Regions from separate parts of the Streptomyces sp. NPDC013457 genome, predicted to be linked through region 2. Evidence: riboswitches for the same ligand, from Rfam matches in the RefSeq annotation. Region 2 holds a riboswitch; each other region holds the start of a gene.
What was found. Region 2 has a riboswitch for cobalamin ahead of ACF1G2_RS14300 (ribonucleoside-diphosphate reductase subunit alpha). Riboswitches for the same ligand answer to the same signal wherever they lie in the genome.
Positions count from the first base shown of each region.

Region 1: linked by a shared signal. The riboswitch ahead of cobN (cobaltochelatase subunit CobN) and the one ahead of ACF1G2_RS14300 (ribonucleoside-diphosphate reductase subunit alpha) in region 2 are both predicted to bind cobalamin.
Region 3: linked by a shared signal. The riboswitch ahead of ACF1G2_RS18740 (energy-coupling factor ABC transporter permease) and the one ahead of ACF1G2_RS14300 (ribonucleoside-diphosphate reductase subunit alpha) in region 2 are both predicted to bind cobalamin.
Region 4: linked by a shared signal. The riboswitch ahead of ACF1G2_RS05450 (acyl-CoA thioesterase) and the one ahead of ACF1G2_RS14300 (ribonucleoside-diphosphate reductase subunit alpha) in region 2 are both predicted to bind cobalamin.

Region 1 is NZ_JBICBL010000008.1:422,401-426,951, forward strand. It holds gene ACF1G2_RS23765 (cobalamin biosynthesis protein CobG) at 1-1,175, opposite strand, end outside; cobalamin riboswitch at 1,219-1,358, shown strand; gene cobN (cobaltochelatase subunit CobN) at 1,395-4,551, shown strand, end outside.
Region 2 is NZ_JBICBL010000004.1:546,091-550,641, forward strand. It holds gene mctP (monocarboxylate uptake permease MctP) at 1-1,391, shown strand, start outside; gene ACF1G2_RS14295 (GNAT family N-acetyltransferase) at 1,476-1,979, shown strand; cobalamin riboswitch at 2,026-2,160, shown strand; gene ACF1G2_RS14300 (ribonucleoside-diphosphate reductase subunit alpha) at 2,289-4,551, shown strand, end outside.
Region 3 is NZ_JBICBL010000006.1:334,618-339,168, forward strand. It holds gene ACF1G2_RS18720 (glutamate--cysteine ligase) at 1-34, opposite strand, end outside; gene dhaK (dihydroxyacetone kinase subunit DhaK) at 554-1,546, shown strand; gene dhaL (dihydroxyacetone kinase subunit DhaL) at 1,553-2,167, shown strand; gene ACF1G2_RS18735 (PTS-dependent dihydroxyacetone kinase phosphotransferase subunit DhaM) at 2,164-2,577, shown strand; cobalamin riboswitch at 2,663-2,887, shown strand; gene ACF1G2_RS18740 (energy-coupling factor ABC transporter permease) at 2,916-3,614, shown strand; gene ACF1G2_RS18745 (energy-coupling factor ABC transporter substrate-binding protein) at 3,614-3,997, shown strand; gene cbiQ (cobalt ECF transporter T component CbiQ) at 4,004-4,551, shown strand, end outside.
Region 4 is NZ_JBICBL010000001.1:1,197,865-1,202,415, reverse strand. It holds gene ACF1G2_RS05455 (saccharopine dehydrogenase family protein) at 88-1,116, shown strand; gene ACF1G2_RS05450 (acyl-CoA thioesterase) at 1,217-1,657, opposite strand; cobalamin riboswitch at 1,707-1,927, opposite strand; gene ACF1G2_RS05445 (amidase) at 1,991-3,733, opposite strand; gene ACF1G2_RS05440 (TetR/AcrR family transcriptional regulator) at 4,073-4,551, shown strand, end outside.

The DNA.
Region 1 (4,551 bases), on a different contig from region 2:
ACCTCGTCGGCGGGCAGCAGCGCCCGCAGCTGGGCGGCGGTCAGCCGCCCGAGGGGCGCGAGCACGTGCAGCGCGCGCCCGCCGAGTGCCCCGGGCACGGGCGGCGCGCGGTGCGGCAGCGGCGGTGCGGGGGTGACGGGGCGGGCGTCGACCCCGGCCCGCGCGAGCGCGGCGGCGAGGTCGAGGAGGCCGGTCCCGGCGTTCGGCGCGCCGGCCTCTCCGGCCCCGGGGGCGCCTGGGCCGGCCTCCCCGGCGCCGGGGGCGCCCGTCGGCCCGACGCTTGGCAGCCCGTTCGGGCCGGCGTCGTCGGTGGCTTCCGCTTCCGGCGCCCCGGAGCGCGGCAGTTCCTTCACGCGCCACGCGCCGTTTCCGGCGTTCTGTGCGGCGCGCAGGAACGCGTCGGCCGCGGCGAGCGCCGCTCGCGGCGCGTCGGCGCCTGCGACGCGGAACGTCTGTCCGCCGACGCACAGCAGGGCGTCGCCGGCGCGCAGCGCCGGGCCGACGCAGCCGCTCGCCGTGGATCCGGCGGGCAACGGGCTCCCGCCCGTCCTGGCTCCGGTGTCGCCGGACGATGCGCTCCCGCCCGTCCTGGCTCCGCCGCCCGACGGGCTCCCGCCCGACCCCCGGTCGGTGTCCGGCCGGGCGCCTCCTGCGATCAAGGTCACATCCGCGCCGAGCCCCGCCACGTCGCCGCGGCCGTCGTCCAGGGCGAAGAGGAAGCGGCCCGAGAGGGCCGCCGCCCAGGGGGTCGCGCACAGCAGCGCGTCCAGCTCGCGGGCCCACAACTGGGCGTCCGCGTGGCCGAGTCCGTCCAGTCCGGCCGCCGGGGAGGCGACGATGTTGCGGACCCGTTCGTGGGTGGTCGAGGGGAGAAGGCCCGCCTCCGCCAGGCGGTCCGCCAGTTCCGCGCCGCAGCCTTCGCCGAGCCCCCGCAGCTCCACGTTCCCCCGGGACGTGACCGTCACCCGTCCGTCGCCCAGGGACTCCGCCGCCGACGCCAGGACCTCGACCTGACGAGACGTCAACAATCCGGCGGGCAGGCGCAGTCGGGCCAGGCGGCCGTCGTCGGCGGGGTGCAGTCGGAGCGCCCCGGGGCAGGCGTCGCCACGGTCCCGTATGAGAGGTTCGCCCTGGTTGGGCGCAGGGGGCGTGGTGGGCGGCATGGCGGCGAGCATACCCACGTGAATCCGGGTGACCCCCCGGGCCGCCGAGCGCACGATCTACTATGCAGATCGGCATGGGGTCCCAGGACCCCGGGGAGGAAGCCCGGTGAGAATCCGGCGCGGTCCCGCCACTGTGAGCCGGGCCCCGGAAGGGGCCGGGTGAGTCAGGAACTCCTGCCGTCCACACGACCACCCGGGGCGCGGACAACCCCGAGGAAGGCCTGCGCACGCATGCGAATTCTGTTGCTGTCGCACTCCGACACCGACCTGCTCAGCGCCCGCGCGGCCGGCGGCCCCGTCGCGTACCGGTTCGCCAACCCCTCCCGCCTCGCCCTGGACGACCTGCCCGGGCTCCTGGACGGCGCCGACCTCGTTCTCGTACGCCTCCTCGGCGGTCTGCGCGCCTGGGAGGACGGCCTGGACGCCCTGCGGGCGACGGAGAAGCCGCTGGTCGTGCTCTCCGGGGAACAGGCTCCCGACGCCCAGCTGATGGAGGCCTCCACCGTCCCCGTGGGCGTCGCCACCGAGGCCCACGCCTACCTCGCGCACGGCGGTCCGGCCAACCTGGAGCAGCTGGCCCGGTTCCTCTCCGACACCGTGCTGCTCACCGGTCACGGCTTCGACGCCCCCGCCGCCGCGCCCACCTGGGGCCCGCTGGAGCGGGAGGCGCGCGCCACCGACGGCCCGACCGTCGCCGTGCTCTACTACCGCGCCCACCACATGAGCGGGAACACCGCCTTCGTCGACGCGCTCTGCGCGGCGGTCGAGGACGCGGGCGCCCGGGCCCTGCCGCTGTACGTCGCCTCCCTGCGCGCCCCCGAGCCGGAGCTGCTCGACACCCTTCGTACGGCCGACGCGATCGTCACCACCGTCCTCGCTGCCGGCGGCACCAAGCCCGCCGAGGCGCAGGCGGGCGGGGACGAGGACGCCTGGGACGCGGGCGCGCTCGCCGCCCTCGACGTGCCGATCCTGCAGGCGCTCTGCCTCACCGGCTCGCGCGCCGCCTGGGAGGAGAACGACGAGGGCCTCTCCCCGCTGGACGCCGCGAGCCAGGTCGCCGTGCCCGAGTTCGACGGCCGGCTCATCACCGTCCCGTTCTCCTTCAAGGAGATCGACGAGGACGGACTTCCGGCGTACGTCGCCGACACCGAGCGCGCCGCTCGCGTCGCCGGGATCGCGGTGCGCCACGCCCGCCTGCGGCACATCCCGAACGCCGAGAAGAGGATCGCGCTGGTCCTCTCCGCGTACCCGACCAAGCACTCCCGGATCGGCAACGCGGTCGGCCTCGACACCCCCGCCTCCGCCGTCGCGCTCCTGCGGCGCCTGCGTGCGGAGGGGTACGACTTCGGCCCGGTCGAGGAGATCCCCGGGCTGGTCTCCGGGGACGGCGACGAGCTGATCTACGCCCTGATCGAGGCGGGCGGCCACGACCAGGACTGGCTGACCGAGGAGCAGCTGGCGAAGAACCCCGTCCGCATCCCGGCCGCCGACTACCGCCGCTGGTACGCGACCCTCCCGGCCGAGCTGCGCGAGGCCGTCGAGGAGCACTGGGGCCCGGCGCCCGGGGAGATGTTCCTCGACCGGTCCCGGAACCCCGAGGGCGACATCGTCCTCGCCGCCCTGCGGCGCGGGAACCTCCTCGTCCTCATCCAGCCGCCGCGCGGCTTCGGCGAGAACCCGATCGCGATCTACCACGACCCCGATCTCCCGCCGTCCCACCACTACCTGGCCGCCTACCGCTGGATCGCGGCGCGCACCGAGGACGGCGGCTTCGGGGCGGACGCGATGGTCCACCTCGGCAAGCACGGCAACCTGGAGTGGCTGCCCGGCAAGAACGCGGGCCTGTCCGCCGCCTGCGGCCCGGACGCGGCGCTCGGCGACATCCCGCTGGTCTACCCGTTCCTGGTCAACGACCCGGGCGAGGGTACGCAGGCCAAGCGCCGCGTGCACGCGACGCTGGTCGACCACCTGGTGCCGCCGATGGCCCGCGCCGACTCGTACGGCGACATCGCGCGCCTGGAGCAGCTGCTCGACGAGTACGCGCAGATCTCCTCCATGGACCCGTCCAAGCTGCCCGCCATCCGCGCGCAGATCTGGACGCTGATCCAGGCGGCCAAGCTCGACCACGACCTGGGCCTGGAGGCCCGCCCGGAGGACGACGGCTTCGACGACTTCCTGCTGCACGTCGACGGCTGGCTGTGCGAGGTCAAGGACGCCCAGATCAGGGACGGTCTGCATGTGCTCGGCGGGGCACCGGCCGGTCCCGAGCGCGTGAACCTGGTGCTCTCGATCCTGCGCGCCCGGCAGATCTGGGGCGGTACGCAGGCGCTGCCGGGTCTCCGTGAGGCCCTGGGCCTCGACGAGTCGGCCGCGACCCGTACCACCGCCGACGAGGCGGAGGCGACGGCGCGCGAGCTGGTCGAGGCGATGGAGGCGGCGGACTGGTCCGTGGAGGCGGTCCCGGCGGTCGCCGCCGCGTACGGTCCCGACGTCCAGGCCGTCCTCCGCTTCGCCTGCGAGCAGGTCGTGCCGCGGCTCGCCGCCACGACCGACGAACTCGCCCACGCCGTGCACGCGTTGAACGGCGGCTTCGTCCCGGCGGGGCCCTCCGGCTCGCCGCTGCGCGGCCTGGTCAACGTGCTGCCGACCGGCCGGAACTTCTACTCCGTCGACCCCAAGGCCGTCCCCTCCCGCCTCGCGTGGGAGACCGGCCAGGCGCTCGCCGACTCGCTCCTGGAGCGCTACCGCTCCGACAACGGGGAGTGGCCGACCTCCGTCGGCCTCTCCCTGTGGGGCACGAGCGCGATGCGCACGGCGGGCGACGACGTGGCCGAGGCCCTCGCCCTGCTGGGCGTCCGCCCCACGTGGGACGACGCCTCGCGCCGGGTGAACGGCCTGGAGCCGGTGCCGCTCGCCGAGCTGGGCCGCCCGCGCATCGACGTCACGCTGCGCATCTCGGGCTTCTTCCGGGACGCCTTCCCGCACGTCATCGGGCTCCTCGACGACGCCGTACGGCTGGCCGCCTCGCTCGACGAGCCGGCCGGGGAGAACTTCGTACGGGCGCACGCGCAGGCCGACCTGGCCGAGCACGGCGACGAGCGGCGCGCGACGACCCGGATCTTCGGCTCGCGGCCGGGCACCTACGGTGCGGGCATCCTCCAGCTGATCGACTCGCGCGACTGGCGCACGGACGCGGACCTCGCCGAGGTGTACACGGTGTGGGGCGGATACGCGTACGGCCGCGGTCTGGAGGGCCGTCCGGCCCGCTCGGAGATGGAGACGGCCTACAAGCGGATCGCGGTGGCCGCGAAGAACACGGACACGCGTGAGCACGACATCGCCGACTCGGACGACTACTTCCAGTACCACGGCGGCATGGTGGCGACCG
Region 2 (4,551 bases):
CGGCGGGCGCGGCCGGCTTCTTCGCCGTGCCGTACACGATCCTGGTCTACCCGCTGATCTTCACCTTCCTGCCGCGCCTCTGGTCGGTGTCGCACAAGCACGGGTACGTGACGACCTCGGACTTCGTCCGCGGCCGCTTCGGCTCCAAGGGCCTCTCGCTCGCGGTCGCCGTCACCGGCATCCTCGCGACCATGCCGTACATCGCGCTCCAGCTCGTCGGCATCCAGGCCGTCCTGGACGTGATGGGCGTGGGCGGCGGCGAGACCACGCACTGGTTCGTCAAGGACCTGCCGCTGCTCATCGCCTTCGGCGTCCTCGCGGCGTACACGTACTCCTCGGGTCTGCGCGCCCCGGCGCTCATCGCCTTCGTCAAGGACACCCTGATCTACATCGTCATCGCGGTGGCGATCATCTACATCCCGATCAAGCTCGGCGGCTTCGACGAGATCTTCGCCAAGGCCGGCGAGGCGTACGCGACGATCAACCCGGCGACCGACAAGCCGCGCGGTGCGCTGGTGCCCGGCGAGATGGGCCAGTGGGGCTACGCGACGCTGGCGCTCGGCTCGGCGCTCGCGCTCTTCATGTACCCGCACTCGATCACGGCGACGCTCTCCTCGCGCAGCCGTGACGTGATCCGCCGCAACACCACGATCCTGCCGCTCTACTCGCTGATGCTGGGCCTGCTGGCCCTGCTCGGCTTCATGGCGATCGCCGCCGGGGTCAAGGTCTCCAACGGCCAGCTCGCGATCCCGCAGCTCTTCGAGAACATGTTCCCGGACTGGTTCGCGGGCGTCGCCTTCGCCGCCATCGGCATCGGCGCGCTGGTGCCGGCCGCGATCATGTCGATCGCCGCCGCCAACCTCTTCACCCGCAACATCTACAAGGACTTCCTGAAGCCGGACGCCACGCCCGAGCAGGAGACCAAGGTCTCCAAGCTGGTGTCGCTGCTCGTCAAGGTCGGCGCGCTCGCCTTCGTCCTCACCATGGACAAGACGGTCGCGATCAACTTCCAGCTGCTCGGCGGCATCTGGATCCTGCAGACCCTCCCCGCGCTGGTCGGCGGTCTGTTCACCCGCTGGTTCCACCGCTGGGCACTGCTCGCCGGCTGGGCCGTCGGCATGGTCTACGGCACGGCGGCGGCGTACGGCGTGGCGAGCCCGACCCAGAAGCACTTCGGCGGCTCGTCCGCCGAGATTCCGGGCATCGGCGAGATCGGCTACATCGGTCTCACCGCCTTCGTGATCAACGTGATCGTCACCGTCGTCCTGACCTTCGTCCTGAAGGCCGTGAAGGCGCCCGAGGGCGTCGACGAGACCTCTCCGTCGGACTACACGGCGGACGCGGGCGACGCGGGCGTGAAGCCGCTGCCCAAGGTCGGCGCCGGTCACTGACCGTTCCGGTACGGCGAAGGGCCCGGGGTCTCCGCGAGGAAATCCCCGGGCCCTTCGCCGTACCCCCGAGGCAGACTGCCCTCCATGGACTTCACCATCAGGGCGGTACGGCCCGAGGAGCACGAGGCCCTCGGCGACATCACCGCGCGCGCCTACCTCGACGACGGACACCTCGACTTCGGCGAGGAGGACGACTACCTCCACCTGCTGCGGGACGTGCCCCGGCGGGTCGCGGAGGCGGAGGTGCTGGTGGCGGTGGACCGCTCGGGCACCGTGCTCGGCGGGGTGACCTTCGCCCGGGGCGGCGAGGAGTGGGCCGACATCGCGGGTGAGGGCGAGGCCGAGTTCCGGATGCTCGCCGTGGCGAAGGAGGCGCGGGGCCGGGGCGTCGGCGAGGCGCTCGTACGGGCGTGTGTGGAGCGGGCGCGGGAGACCGGGGGATGCCGTCGCGTGGTGCTCTCGACGCAGCCCCGGATGGCCTCGGCGCACCGGATATACGAGCGGATGGGCTTCGTCCGCACGCCCGGCCGGGACTGGACACCCGTGCCCGACATGGACCCCCTGCTCACCTATGCCCTGGAGCTCTGACTCCCCAACGACACAACATGTGGGGGGTGCTTCGAGGAGCGCCCCCCACATGTATGCTCATGCTCGCTGTCCTCACAGGGGAATCCGGTGGAAATCCGGAACTGTCCCGCAACGGTGTGGTTTCTGCATGCTTGCGCACGCGGACCGAGTCCGAAGACCTGCGGACGGCGCGCCCGGTCCTTCCGTTCCGGGTGCCACAGACGTCCGGGCCTCGCGGAGTGGGCCGTGGCGCGGCCCTCCCCTGTCCACGGGTGCGGCCGCCGCCCGCCTCCCTCCGCCGGCCCCGAGCCGAGCGAGGGAGAGCCCCACGTGACCATCGCGCCCGCCGATCCGGCCGCAGCGATCGAGAGCGACGGCAACGAGAGCGACGGACCCGGGACCGTGCTTCTGCGGACCCTGACCGACCTCACCGCCGACCTCACCGACACCGACCCCGGCAAGGTCGCCGCCGCCGCGCTGCGCGGCCGCAACGCCGGTTCGGACGAGGCGGAGCTGCGCGAGCTGGCCACGGAGGCGGCGGCGGGTCTGATCGCCGAGGACCCGGCGTACTCGCGGCTCGCCGCCCGGCTGCTCACGATCACGATCGCCGACGAGGCGGCCTCGCAGGGCTCGGTCACCTTCTCGGCGTCCGTCACCGTCGGTCACCGCGAGGGCCTGATCGCCGACCGTACGGCCGAGTTCGTCCGGCGGCACTCCGAGCGGCTCGACGCGCTCATCGACGCGGACGCGGACGACCGCTTCGGCTACTTCGGTCTGCGGACCCTCTACTCGCGCTATCTGCTCCGTCACCCGATCACCCGCCAGGTGATCGAGACCCCGCAGCACTTCATGCTGCGCGTCGCCTGCGGCCTCGCCGAGGACGACTCCACCCGCGCGCTCGACGAGGTCGCCGCGCTGTACGGGCTGATGAGCCGGCTCGACTACCTGCCCTCCTCCCCCACGCTCTTCAACTCCGGCACCCGCCACCCGCAGATGTCGTCCTGCTACCTCCTCGACTCCCCGCTGGACGAGCTGGACTCCATCTACGACCGGTACCACCAGGTCGCGCGGCTCTCGAAGCACGCGGGCGGCATCGGCCTGTCGTACTCCCGCATCCGCGCCCGCGGTTCGCTGATCCGCGGCACCAACGGGCACTCCAACGGCATCGTGCCGTTCCTGAAGACGCTGGACGCCTCGGTGGCGGCCGTGAACCAGGGCGGACGGCGCAAGGGCGCGGCCGCGGTCTACCTGGAGACCTGGCACGCGGACATCGAGGAGTTCCTGGAGCTCCGTGACAACACCGGTGAGGACGCCCGGCGTACGCACAACCTGAACCTGGCGCACTGGATCCCGGACGAGTTCATGCGCCGGGTCAACGCGGACGCCGACTGGTCGCTCTTCTCCCCGGCGGACGTGCCCGAGCTGGTGGACCTGTGGGGCGAGGAGTTCGACGCGGCGTACCGCGCCGCCGAGGCGAAGGGCCTGGCCCGCAAGACCATGCCGGCCCGTGACCTGTACGGCCGGATGATGCGGACCCTGGCCCAGACCGGCAACGGCTGGATGACGTTCAAGGACGCCTCGAACCGTACGGCCAACCAGACCGCCGAGCCGGGCCACACCGTCCACTCCTCCAATCTCTGCACGGAGATCCTGGAGGTCACGGACGACGGCGAGACGGCCGTCTGCAACCTGGGCTCGGTCAACCTCGGTGCGTTCGTGGTCGGTTCGGACATCGACTGGGAGCGGCTCGACGCGACCGTCCGTACGGCCGTCACCTTCCTCGACCGGGTCGTCGACATCAACTTCTACCCGACCGAGCAGGCGGGCCGCTCCAACGCCCGCTGGCGCCCGGTCGGCCTGGGCGCGATGGGCCTCCAGGACGTCTTCTTCCAGCTCAAGCTGCCCTTCGACTCCGCCGAGGCTCGCGCGCTGTCGACCCGTATCGCCGAGCGGATCATGCTCGCCGCGTACGAGGCGTCCGCCGACCTCGCCGAGCGGAACGGGCCGCTGCCGGCCTGGGACAAGACCCGCGCGGCCCGCGGTGTCCTGCACCCCGACCACTACGACGTGGAGCTCAACTGGCCCGAGCGCTGGGCGGCGCTGCGCGAGCGGATCGCCGCGGTCGGCATGCGCAACAGCCTGCTGCTCGCCATCGCGCCGACGGCGACGATCGCCTCGATCGCGGGCGTGTACGAGTGCATCGAGCCGCAGGTCTCCAACCTGTTCAAGCGCGAGACGCTCTCGGGCGAGTTCCTCCAGGTCAACTCGTACCTGGTGGAGGAGCTGAAGAGGCTCGGCGTGTGGGACGCGCAGACCCGTGAGGCGCTGCGCGAGTCCAACGGCTCGGTGGCCGGCTTCACCTGGGTCCCGGCCGAGGTGCGCGAGCTGTACCGGACGGCGTGGGAGATCCCGCAGCGCGGTCTGATCGACATGGCGGCGGCCCGTACGCCGTTCCTCGACCAGTCGCAGTCCCTGAACCTGTTCCTGGAGACGCCGACGATCGGCAAGCTGTCGTCGATGTACGCGTACGCCTGGAAGCAGGGCCTGAAGACGACGTACTACCTGCGCTCCCGCCCGGCGACCCGGATCGCCC
Region 3 (4,551 bases), on a different contig from region 2:
CATCGATCACATGGAACTCTTCTTCGACACCCATCCGGACGACCACTGCGCCTCCTGTGCGAGATCGACGATCGTCGGGCCGGCTGATCGCCCTGACCGGCGGCCCTGCCTGGCCTGCAGTGCGACTGCCCCATCGGGGCCGACTTAAGCACAGGCCGCTCACCTGTCACACCAGCCGCTCAATTGGGCGCGGGCGGCGAGGGAACCGGACATGCCGGGAGGGCGGCTGCCCTACGGGGTTTCGGCCGGCATCACGGCTCTGGCGATCGACGAACCGCGGTCCGGGGGACCTGACACAGCTCGCCGAAAAGCGCCGCCCGCCGGGGGAACGGGTCCACCCGACGAGGTAGAGGATCGGCCCGCAAGCTCTTCCATCCCTCCGGACACACTGTGGTTGCCGTGGCATTCACGGGGGGCCGTCGCACCCCAGCCTACCCTTGGCGGGTGCTGCCCGCGCCGTAGCGCGGTGCCGGCGGCGGCGACCGGCACGTGTGGGCGCGAGCGGAACGGAGCAGGCTCAGCGGATCGACCGTCATCGCTTCAGGAGGTACCCATGAGGATGCTGATCAACGTTCCGGAGACCGTCGTCGCCGATGCCCTGCGCGGGATGGCCGCCGCGCATCCCGAACTCACCGTCGACGTCGAGAACCGCGTCGTCCTGCGGCGTGACGCGCCTGTCGCCGGGAAGGTGGGGCTGGTGTCCGGGGGCGGGTCCGGGCACGAACCCCTGCACGGGGGCTTCGTGGGGCCCGGGATGCTGGCGGCCGCCTGCCCCGGAGAGGTGTTCACCTCGCCCGTCCCCGACCAGATGGTGCGCGCCGCCGCCGCGGTCGACAGTGGGGCCGGGGTGCTGTTCGTCGTCAAGAACTACACCGGTGACGTGCTCAACTTCGAGATGGCCGCCGAACTCGCGGAGGACGAGGGCATCCAGATCGCGAAGGTGCTCGTCGACGACGACGTGGCGGTGACGGACAGTCTGTACACGGCCGGCCGGCGCGGGACGGGGGCGACCCTCTTCGTGGAGAAGATCGCCGGTGCCGCCGCCGAGGAGGGTGCGCCGCTGGAGCGGGTGGAGGCGGTCGCCCGCCGGGTGAACGAACGGTCGCGGAGTTTCGGTGTGGCGCTGAGCGCCTGCACCACACCCGCCAAGGGCAGTCCGACTTTCGAACTACCGCCAGGTGAGCTGGAGTTGGGGATCGGCATCCACGGGGAGCCCGGACGGGAGCGACGGCCCATGATGACCTCGGGCGAGATCGCGGACGTCGCCGTCGACGCCGTCCTGGAGGACCTGCGGCCGTCCGGTCCCGTCCTCGCCCTCGTGAACGGGATGGGCGCCACGCCGCTGCTCGAACTGTACGGTTTCAACGCCGAGGTCCAGCGCGTGCTGGCCGAGCGCGGGGTGCCCGTCGCCCGCACGCTGGTCGGCAACTACGTGACCTCGCTCGACATGGCCGGCTGCTCGGTGACGCTCTGTCAGGCCGACGAGGAGCTGCTCCGGCTCTGGGACGCGCCCGTGCAGACGCCGGCGCTGCGCTGGGGGCGGTGAGCGGGGATGACCGAACCGGACGATTTCGACGCCGCGTTCTTCCGTCGCTGGCTGACCGGGGCGGCGGCGGTCGTCGACCGTGAGGCGGAGCGTCTCACCGAGCTCGACTCGGCGATCGGCGACGCGGACCACGGCGCCAATCTGAAGCGGGGGTTCGCCGCCGTGAGGGACATCCTGGAGAAGGATCCGCCCGAGACTCCGGGGGCCGTACTCGTGGCCGCGGGGCGGCAGTTGATCTCCACGGTCGGGGGTGCGTCGGGGCCGCTGTACGGGACGCTGCTGCGGCGGACCGGCAAGGCGCTCGGGAATGCCGCATCGGTGACACGGGAGGACCTGGCCGCGGCCCTGGCCGCCGGGGTCGCCGCCGTCGCACAGCTCGGCGGGGCCCAGGTCGGGGACAAGACCATGCTCGACGCGCTCACCCCCGCGGCCGAGGCGCTCGGCGACTCCTTCGCCGCGGCCCGGGACGCGGCCGAGCGCGGGGCGCTCGCGACCGTACCGCTCCGGGCGCGCAAGGGCAGGGCGAGCTATCTGGGCGAACGCTCCGTCGGGCATCAGGACCCCGGGGCCACCTCGTCGGCCCTGCTGATCGCCGCGCTCGCGGAGGTGGCCGCCGCATGACCGGCCGGCAGGGCACGGTGGGCATCGTTCTCGTCTCGCACAGCGCGGCCGTCGCCGACGCCGTCGCCGCCCTGGCCCGGGGGCTCGCGGGCGGTGGGGCGACCGCTCCCGTCGCCGCGGCCGGAGGCACGCCCGACGGCGGTCTCGGCACGAGTTCCGAGCGGATCGTCGAGGCGGCGAACGCGGTCGACGGGGGCGCCGGAGTGGCCATCCTCGTCGACCTCGGCAGCGCCGTCCTGACCGTCAAGGCGCTGCTCGCCGAGGAGGACGAGCTTCCGGACGGCTCACGGCTCGTCGACGCCCCGTTCGTCGAGGGCGCCGTCGCCGCGCTCGTCACGGCGAGCGCCGGCGGGGACCTGGACGCGGTGGCGGCGGCGGCCTCGGAGGCGTACGCGTACCGGAAGGAGTGAGGCGGGGGCGTGGGAGGCGTGCGCAGGGGCGACAGGGGTGCGTGGGGCGCGCGGGAGATCCGTCACACACCGTCCGCGACGCCTCCCGTGTTGTGATGTACCTGGTCAACCCACTAATGTCACAGCGCCTTGGTGTACGGGAAACCGGTGCGGTACCGGTGCGGCCCTCGCCACTGTGATCGGGAAGTCCGGCTCCATCCCTCCGGGGAAGCCACTGGACCGCCGCGGGAGACCGCGGGGGTGTGGGAAGGCGGAGCCGCGGCGGCATGACCCGTCAGCCAGGAGACCGGCCAAGGTGCGTTGTCCATCCACGAGGTGCTGGAGAGGGTCTCCCAACCATGCATATAGCCGAGGGGTATCTGCCCCCTGTGCACGCGGCCGCCTGGGGCGTCGCGTCCGCTCCCTTCGTCGTCCACGGTGTCCGCGCCCTGACCCGTGAGGTCAAGGCCAACCCCGAGTCCACCCTGTTGCTCGGTGCGTCCGGTGCGTTCACCTTCGTTCTGTCCGCGCTCAAGATCCCGTCGGTGACCGGCAGTTGCTCGCACCCGACCGGTACGGGCCTTGGCGCGATCCTGTTCCGGCCGCCGGTGATGGCGGTCCTGGGCACGATCACCCTGCTGTTCCAGGCGCTGCTGCTCGCCCACGGCGGGCTCACCACGCTCGGTGCCAACGTCTTCTCGATGGCGATCGTCGGGCCGTGGGCCGGTTTCGCCACGTACTGGCTGCTTCGCCGCTTCGACGTCCCGCTCATGGTGAGCGTGTTCTTCGGCGCGTTCGTCGCCGACCTGTCGACGTACTGCGTGACCAGCGTCCAGCTCGCGCTGGCGTTCCCGGACCCGGGCAGCGGTGTGCTCGGCGCGCTGGCCAAGTTCGGTGGAATCTTCGCCGTCACACAGCTGCCGCTCGCCGTCAGCGAGGGCCTGCTGACGGTGCTGGTCATGCGGCTGCTCACGCAGTCCAGCAAGGCGGACCTGACCCGCCTCGGGGTGCTGCTCCCGTCCCGGAAGAAGAACGAGAACGCGGAGGCGAGCGCCTGATGAGCCGGAACGCGAAGATCAACGCACTGCTGCTGCTCGTCGTCGGAGCGCTGGCCGTCCTCCCGCTGGTCCTGGGACTGGGCGACCACAAGGAGGAGCCGTTCACCGGCGCCGACGGTGAGGCAGAGACGGCGATCACGGAGATCGACCCGGACTACGAGCCGTGGTTCTCCCCACTGTACGAACCCCCGTCCGGCGAGATCGAGTCGGCGCTCTTCTCCCTGCAGGCTGCGCTCGGCGCCGGAGTGCTCGCCTACTACTTCGGCCTGCACAAGGGGCGCAGGCAGGGCGAGGCCCGCGCGCTCGCGAAGTCGCCGACGTCCGTGCCCGAGCCTGCTTCGGCGCCGGTGTCCACGGCCACGTCCACGGCCGGCGACGAGTAGCCGCCGGTGCTGCCGATCGACGCGGCGGCGCACAGCAGTCGCTGGCGCCGCCGTCACCCGTGCGAGAAAGCGGCGCTCGGCTTCGGTCTGACGCTCTGCGCGGTGTGCCTTCCGCCGTGGCCGGGTGCCGTGCTGGTCGCGGCGGCCACCCTGGCCGTCCTTCTCGGGCCGGCCGGGGTGCCGGTGCGCCAGCTGTGGCGCGCGTTCCGCATCCCGCTGGGCTTCTGTGTGACGGGAGCGGTCCCGCTGCTCTTCGAGGTGGGCGGGGACCGGGGCCTGGTGGCGCTCGCGCACGACGGGCCCGTGCACGCGGGCGAGTTGCTGCTGCGGACCTCGTCGGCGTCGCTGGGCGTGCTGCTGTTCGCCTTCACGACGCCCGTCTCGGACGTGCTGCCCCGGCTGGTGCGGGCCGGTGTGCCGGCGCCCGTGGTGGACGTGGCGCTGGTGATGTACCGGATCAGCTTCCTTCTTCTGGATGCGATGTCCAAGATCCGGCAGGCGCAGGCGGCCCGGCTCGGGCTGACCACGCGGGCGGCGACCTGGCGTTCCCTCGC
Region 4 (4,551 bases), on a different contig from region 2:
GGCCCGCTCCGCGCAAGGATCCTCATGACGGAGCGCGGCGGATCACACGGATCCGCGGCACGGCACTCGGCGCGGAGGAGCGGGTTCATGGGATCGGGGCAGCTGGTGGCGGTGTTCGGCGCGTACGGGCACACAGGTCGTTTCGTGGTGGCGGAGCTGGTGGAGCGGGGCTTCGTCCCCGTGCTGTCCGGCCGTGACACGGGCAGGCTCAAGACGCTGGCGGACGAGTCCGGTCTGGACGCACGCCCCGCGACGGTGGACGACCCGGAATCGCTCGACCGCGCGCTGGCCGGTACGGCCGCCGTCGTCAACTGCGCCGGGCCCTTCGCCTCGACGACCGCCCCCGTGATCGAGGCGGCCCTCCGGGCCGGCATCCCGTACCTGGACGTGGCCGCCGAGCTGGAGGCCAACATCGACACCTTCGCCCACTACGCCGACCGGGCGCGCGACGCCGGCGCGGTGGTCGTTCCCGCGATGGCCTTCTTCGGCGGCCTCGGCGACCTGCTCGCCACCGCCGCCATGAGCGACTGGAGCGAGGCCGACGAGGTGCACATCGCCTACGGCCTGAGCAGCTGGCACCCCACCGCGGGGACGCGGCTCTCGGGCGCGGTCTCCCGGGAGCGGCGCGGTGAGCGACGCCTGCGCTACACCGGCGGTCAGTGGGAGTACCGCACCGACGCCCCGCCCACCCTCACCTGGCCCTTCCCGCAGCCGATGGGCCCCCGGCCCGTGATCGGGGAGTTCACGATGGCCGACGTCGTGACCGTGCCCACCCACCTCTCCGTCCCGGAGGTCACGACCTACATGACGGCCAACGCCGTCCAGGACATCGCGGCCCCCGGCACACCGGCGCCGGCCGCCGCCGACGAGAGCGGGCGGTCCGACCAGACCTTCCTCGTCGACGCGGTCGTACGGCTCGGCGGCGCCGAGCGCCGCGCGGTGGCCCACGGACAGGACATCTACGCCGTCACGGCGCCCCTCGTCGTCGAAGCCCTCGAACGCGTGCTCACCGGCCGCACCCGCACCGTCGGCGTCGCCGCCGCGGGCGAGATCTTCGACGCCGCCGACTTCCTGCGCGCCCTCTCCCCGCACCTGGTGTTCGAACTGCACCCGTAGCGAAGCGACTTCGACCCGTCCGGCCCTGGCGCCCGACCGACGTGAACCGACCGGAGCGGACCCACGACCACGACCGGACAGGCGACCGCGGCGCCGCGCGTCAGGACCGGCCGGGGAGCTCCGCGTCGAGCGCGGGCACGGGGCGCGGGGTCCCGTCGGCATCGATCGCGACGAAGGTGAGGAGTCCGGTGGCGACCTCGGTGGTGGGGCCGGAGCTGTTCCAGCGCTCGGCCGTGACGCGGACGCCGACGGTCATGGACGTCCGGCCCGCGCGTTCCAGTCCGGCTTCCACGCTGAGCAGGTCCCCGGCCCGTACCGGCGCGAGGAAGGTCATCCGGTCGACGGACACGGTGACGGCGGGCCCGTCGGCATGCCGCCCGGCGGCGGCCGCGGCGGCGTCGTCGATGAGCTTCATCATCACGCCGCCGTGGATGGTGCCGTACAGATTGGTGTCGTGGTCGCTCATGATGTGAGCGAGGACCACCCGGGAGTCGTCCGGGGTCTTCGTACGGGCAGGGCTGGTGACGGTGCGATCGGCCACGTCAACTCTCCTTCGCGAGTCGCGGCAGGGCAGTTCCCCGCGCCGGGGACACGGCGCGCGGGCAGCCGGCAGGTCTTCGGACTCGCGGGCACGCCCTCCTCGCGGAGGACTCCTACTGACCGTCGCTTCCCAGGCCCGTCCCGGACCCAGTGCTCATGACGGCGGTCGTTCCCGCTCACCGCTGCGGGGCAGTCCCGGATTCCCACCGGGTTCCCTCTTACGACGCATCCCGCCTGGCGGACGGGGCGAACCAGCTGCCCGGCCAGCGTACGGCAGGGACGTCACGCCCTCCGGCGAGGGCGTGGCCCCAGGCCACGCCCCCTCCTCGGCGCGTCAGGTCAACTGCGCGGTCAGGCGCGGCGTGCGCGGCGGCGCCGTGCGCCGGTCGCCGGTCTTCTCGAAGGCCGCGGCGAGGGCCAGCAGGGCGTTGTCGTCGTAGGCGCGGCCCGCGAAGGTCAGCCCGACGGGCATGCCGGTGTCCGTCATGGTGCCCATGGGCACGGTGACGGTCGGGATGCCGAGGTGGCGGGGGACCAGGTTGCCGTTGGCGACCCAGACGCCGTTGCGCCAGCCGAGGTCGGCGGACGCCGCGTCGACGTCCATGTCCGCGGGGCCCACGTCGGCCACCGCGGGGAAGACCACCGCGTCCAGGCCCAGTCCGTCCATCCACAGCTCCAGGTCGACGCGGCGCGTCTCCTCCAGTCCGCGCAGCCCCTGCTCGAGGAGCGGCATGTCGGCGAGGGACGCGTACGGGCGCTCGCGCACGAAGCGGGGGTAGTCGCCGATCGTGTCGTCGAAGCCGTCGTACCGGTCGGGCAGTTCGCCCTCCTGCTTGGGCCAGATGCGGTCGCCGTCGACGTCGGCCAGGGTGGAGAGCGCCGGGTCGCCGTTGGCGCGCAGGAAGTCGTCCCAGGCCCAGGCGGACAGGTCCTCGATCTCGAAGGTGAGGTACTCGCGGCTGACCAGTCCGCGGGTGAGCAGCGAGGGCGCCCCGGGGCGGTCGGACTCGTAGTGGGACACCACGGGGAAGTCGACCTCGACGACCTCGGCGCCGGCGGCCTCGAGGTCGCGGCGGGCGGCTTCCCACAGGGTGATCACCGAGGGGCGGGTGTCGATGCGCTGTCCGGTCTGGCCGCCGATGCCTCCGTCGGGGTTCGTTCCGGCGTCGGGGTCGGCGTTGATGTACATCCGGGGCACGCCGACCCGCTTGCCGGCGAGCGCGTCGCATGCGGCCCGGGCGTCGGCGGGGGTGAGGGCCGGGTAGGAGGCGGGGCGTATCTGGGACGGCGAGGGCAGTGCCACCCACGGCTGTGCGCGCCACAGGTCCCCGCGGGTGTGCGGGTCGTCGGCGACGACGACGTCGAGCACCTCGAGCAGGTCGGCCATGGTGCGGGTGTGCGGGACCACGACGTCCATGGTCGGCACGAGCGGCCAGTTGCCACGGACCGAGATCACGCCGCGGCTGGGGGTGTAGGCGCACAGCGCGTTGTTGGAGGCGGGGGCACGGCCCGAGGACCAGGTCTCCTCGCCGAGGCCGAACGCGCCGAAGGAGGCCGCCGTCGCCGTGCCGGAGCCGTTGGAGGAGCCGGAGCCGTAGGCGCTGGTGAGCCAGTCGGCGCTGTACGGGCTCTCCGCGCGGCCGTACACGCCGCGCTGCATCCCGCCGTTCGCCATCGGCGGCATGTTGGTCAGGCCGATCAGGATCGCGCCGCCGGCGCGCAGGCGCTCGATGGCGAAGGCGTCGTGCTGGGCGACGAGGTGCTCGAACGCCGGGGAGCCGGACGCGGCCGTGAGCCCCTCGGCGAGGTAGCTGTCCTTGGCGGTGTACGGGATGCCGTCCAGCGGGCCCAGGGTCTCGCCGCGCGCGCGGCGGGCGTCGGAGGCCTCCGCCTCCGCCCGGGCGCGCGGGTTCATCACGACCATCGCGTTCAGAGCGGTGGCCGTACCGGGCCGGTCGTACGCGTCGATCCGCGCGAGGTAGGCGTCGAGCAGTCCGACCGCGGTCGTCTCGCCCTTCTCCAGCGCTGCGCGCAGGTCGGCGATACAGGTCTCCACGACATCGAATCCGCGCGGCATGTGGATCTCTCCCGGGTGGTGAGCAGGGCAGGTGGGCCGCTGGCCGTCAGGGCGGCCAGGTACAGCCGGCCGTCACACTCCCCATCACATTGACTAGATTTTCAGTCTAGACTAACAGTCTAGATTTTCGGAACCTAGACTTGGGGCCTGGATTTCGGAACCGAAAGCGAGCTCATGCCAACGTCAGAGACCGGACCCGGGCTGCCCGACCGCCTCCTCCGGCCGCGAGGCGTGACCGGGCCGACGGGCACCAGGACCGGCGCGGCCTCGCGGCCCGAGGCCCGGGTCCCGATCGAGAGGAAACGTCAGTCCAGCGGGGACGAGGCGCGGGGGAGGGCCATGCAGGCCGCCATCAGCGTCATCGCCGAGAAGGGCACGGCGGCCCTGCGGATGTCCGACATCGCCGAGCGGGCCGGCATGAGCACCGGGCACATCCTCTACCACTTCGGCAAGAAGGACCGGCTCCTGCTCGAAGTCCTCGCCTGGAGTCAGGCGGACCTCTGGACCCGGTTCCAGCAGGCCACCGACCAGGCCGCGTCTCCCGCCGAGAAGCTGGACCTCTTCGTCCGCTTCTACCTGCCCGGCCACCAGGGCGACGAACGCTACGCGCTGTGGACGCAGGTACTGGCCCAGCGCCACGACGAAGCGGGCCGACGCATCCTCACCGAGCTGCTGGACGGCTGGGACGAGCGCCTGGAGGCCATCCTCCGCGAGGGGCGGGACCTGGGACAGTTCGCCGACGTGGATCTCCCCGAGTTCACCATCCGGGCCGTGGCCATGCTGAGCGGGCTCGCCGAGGACGTGATGTTCGGCCGGTC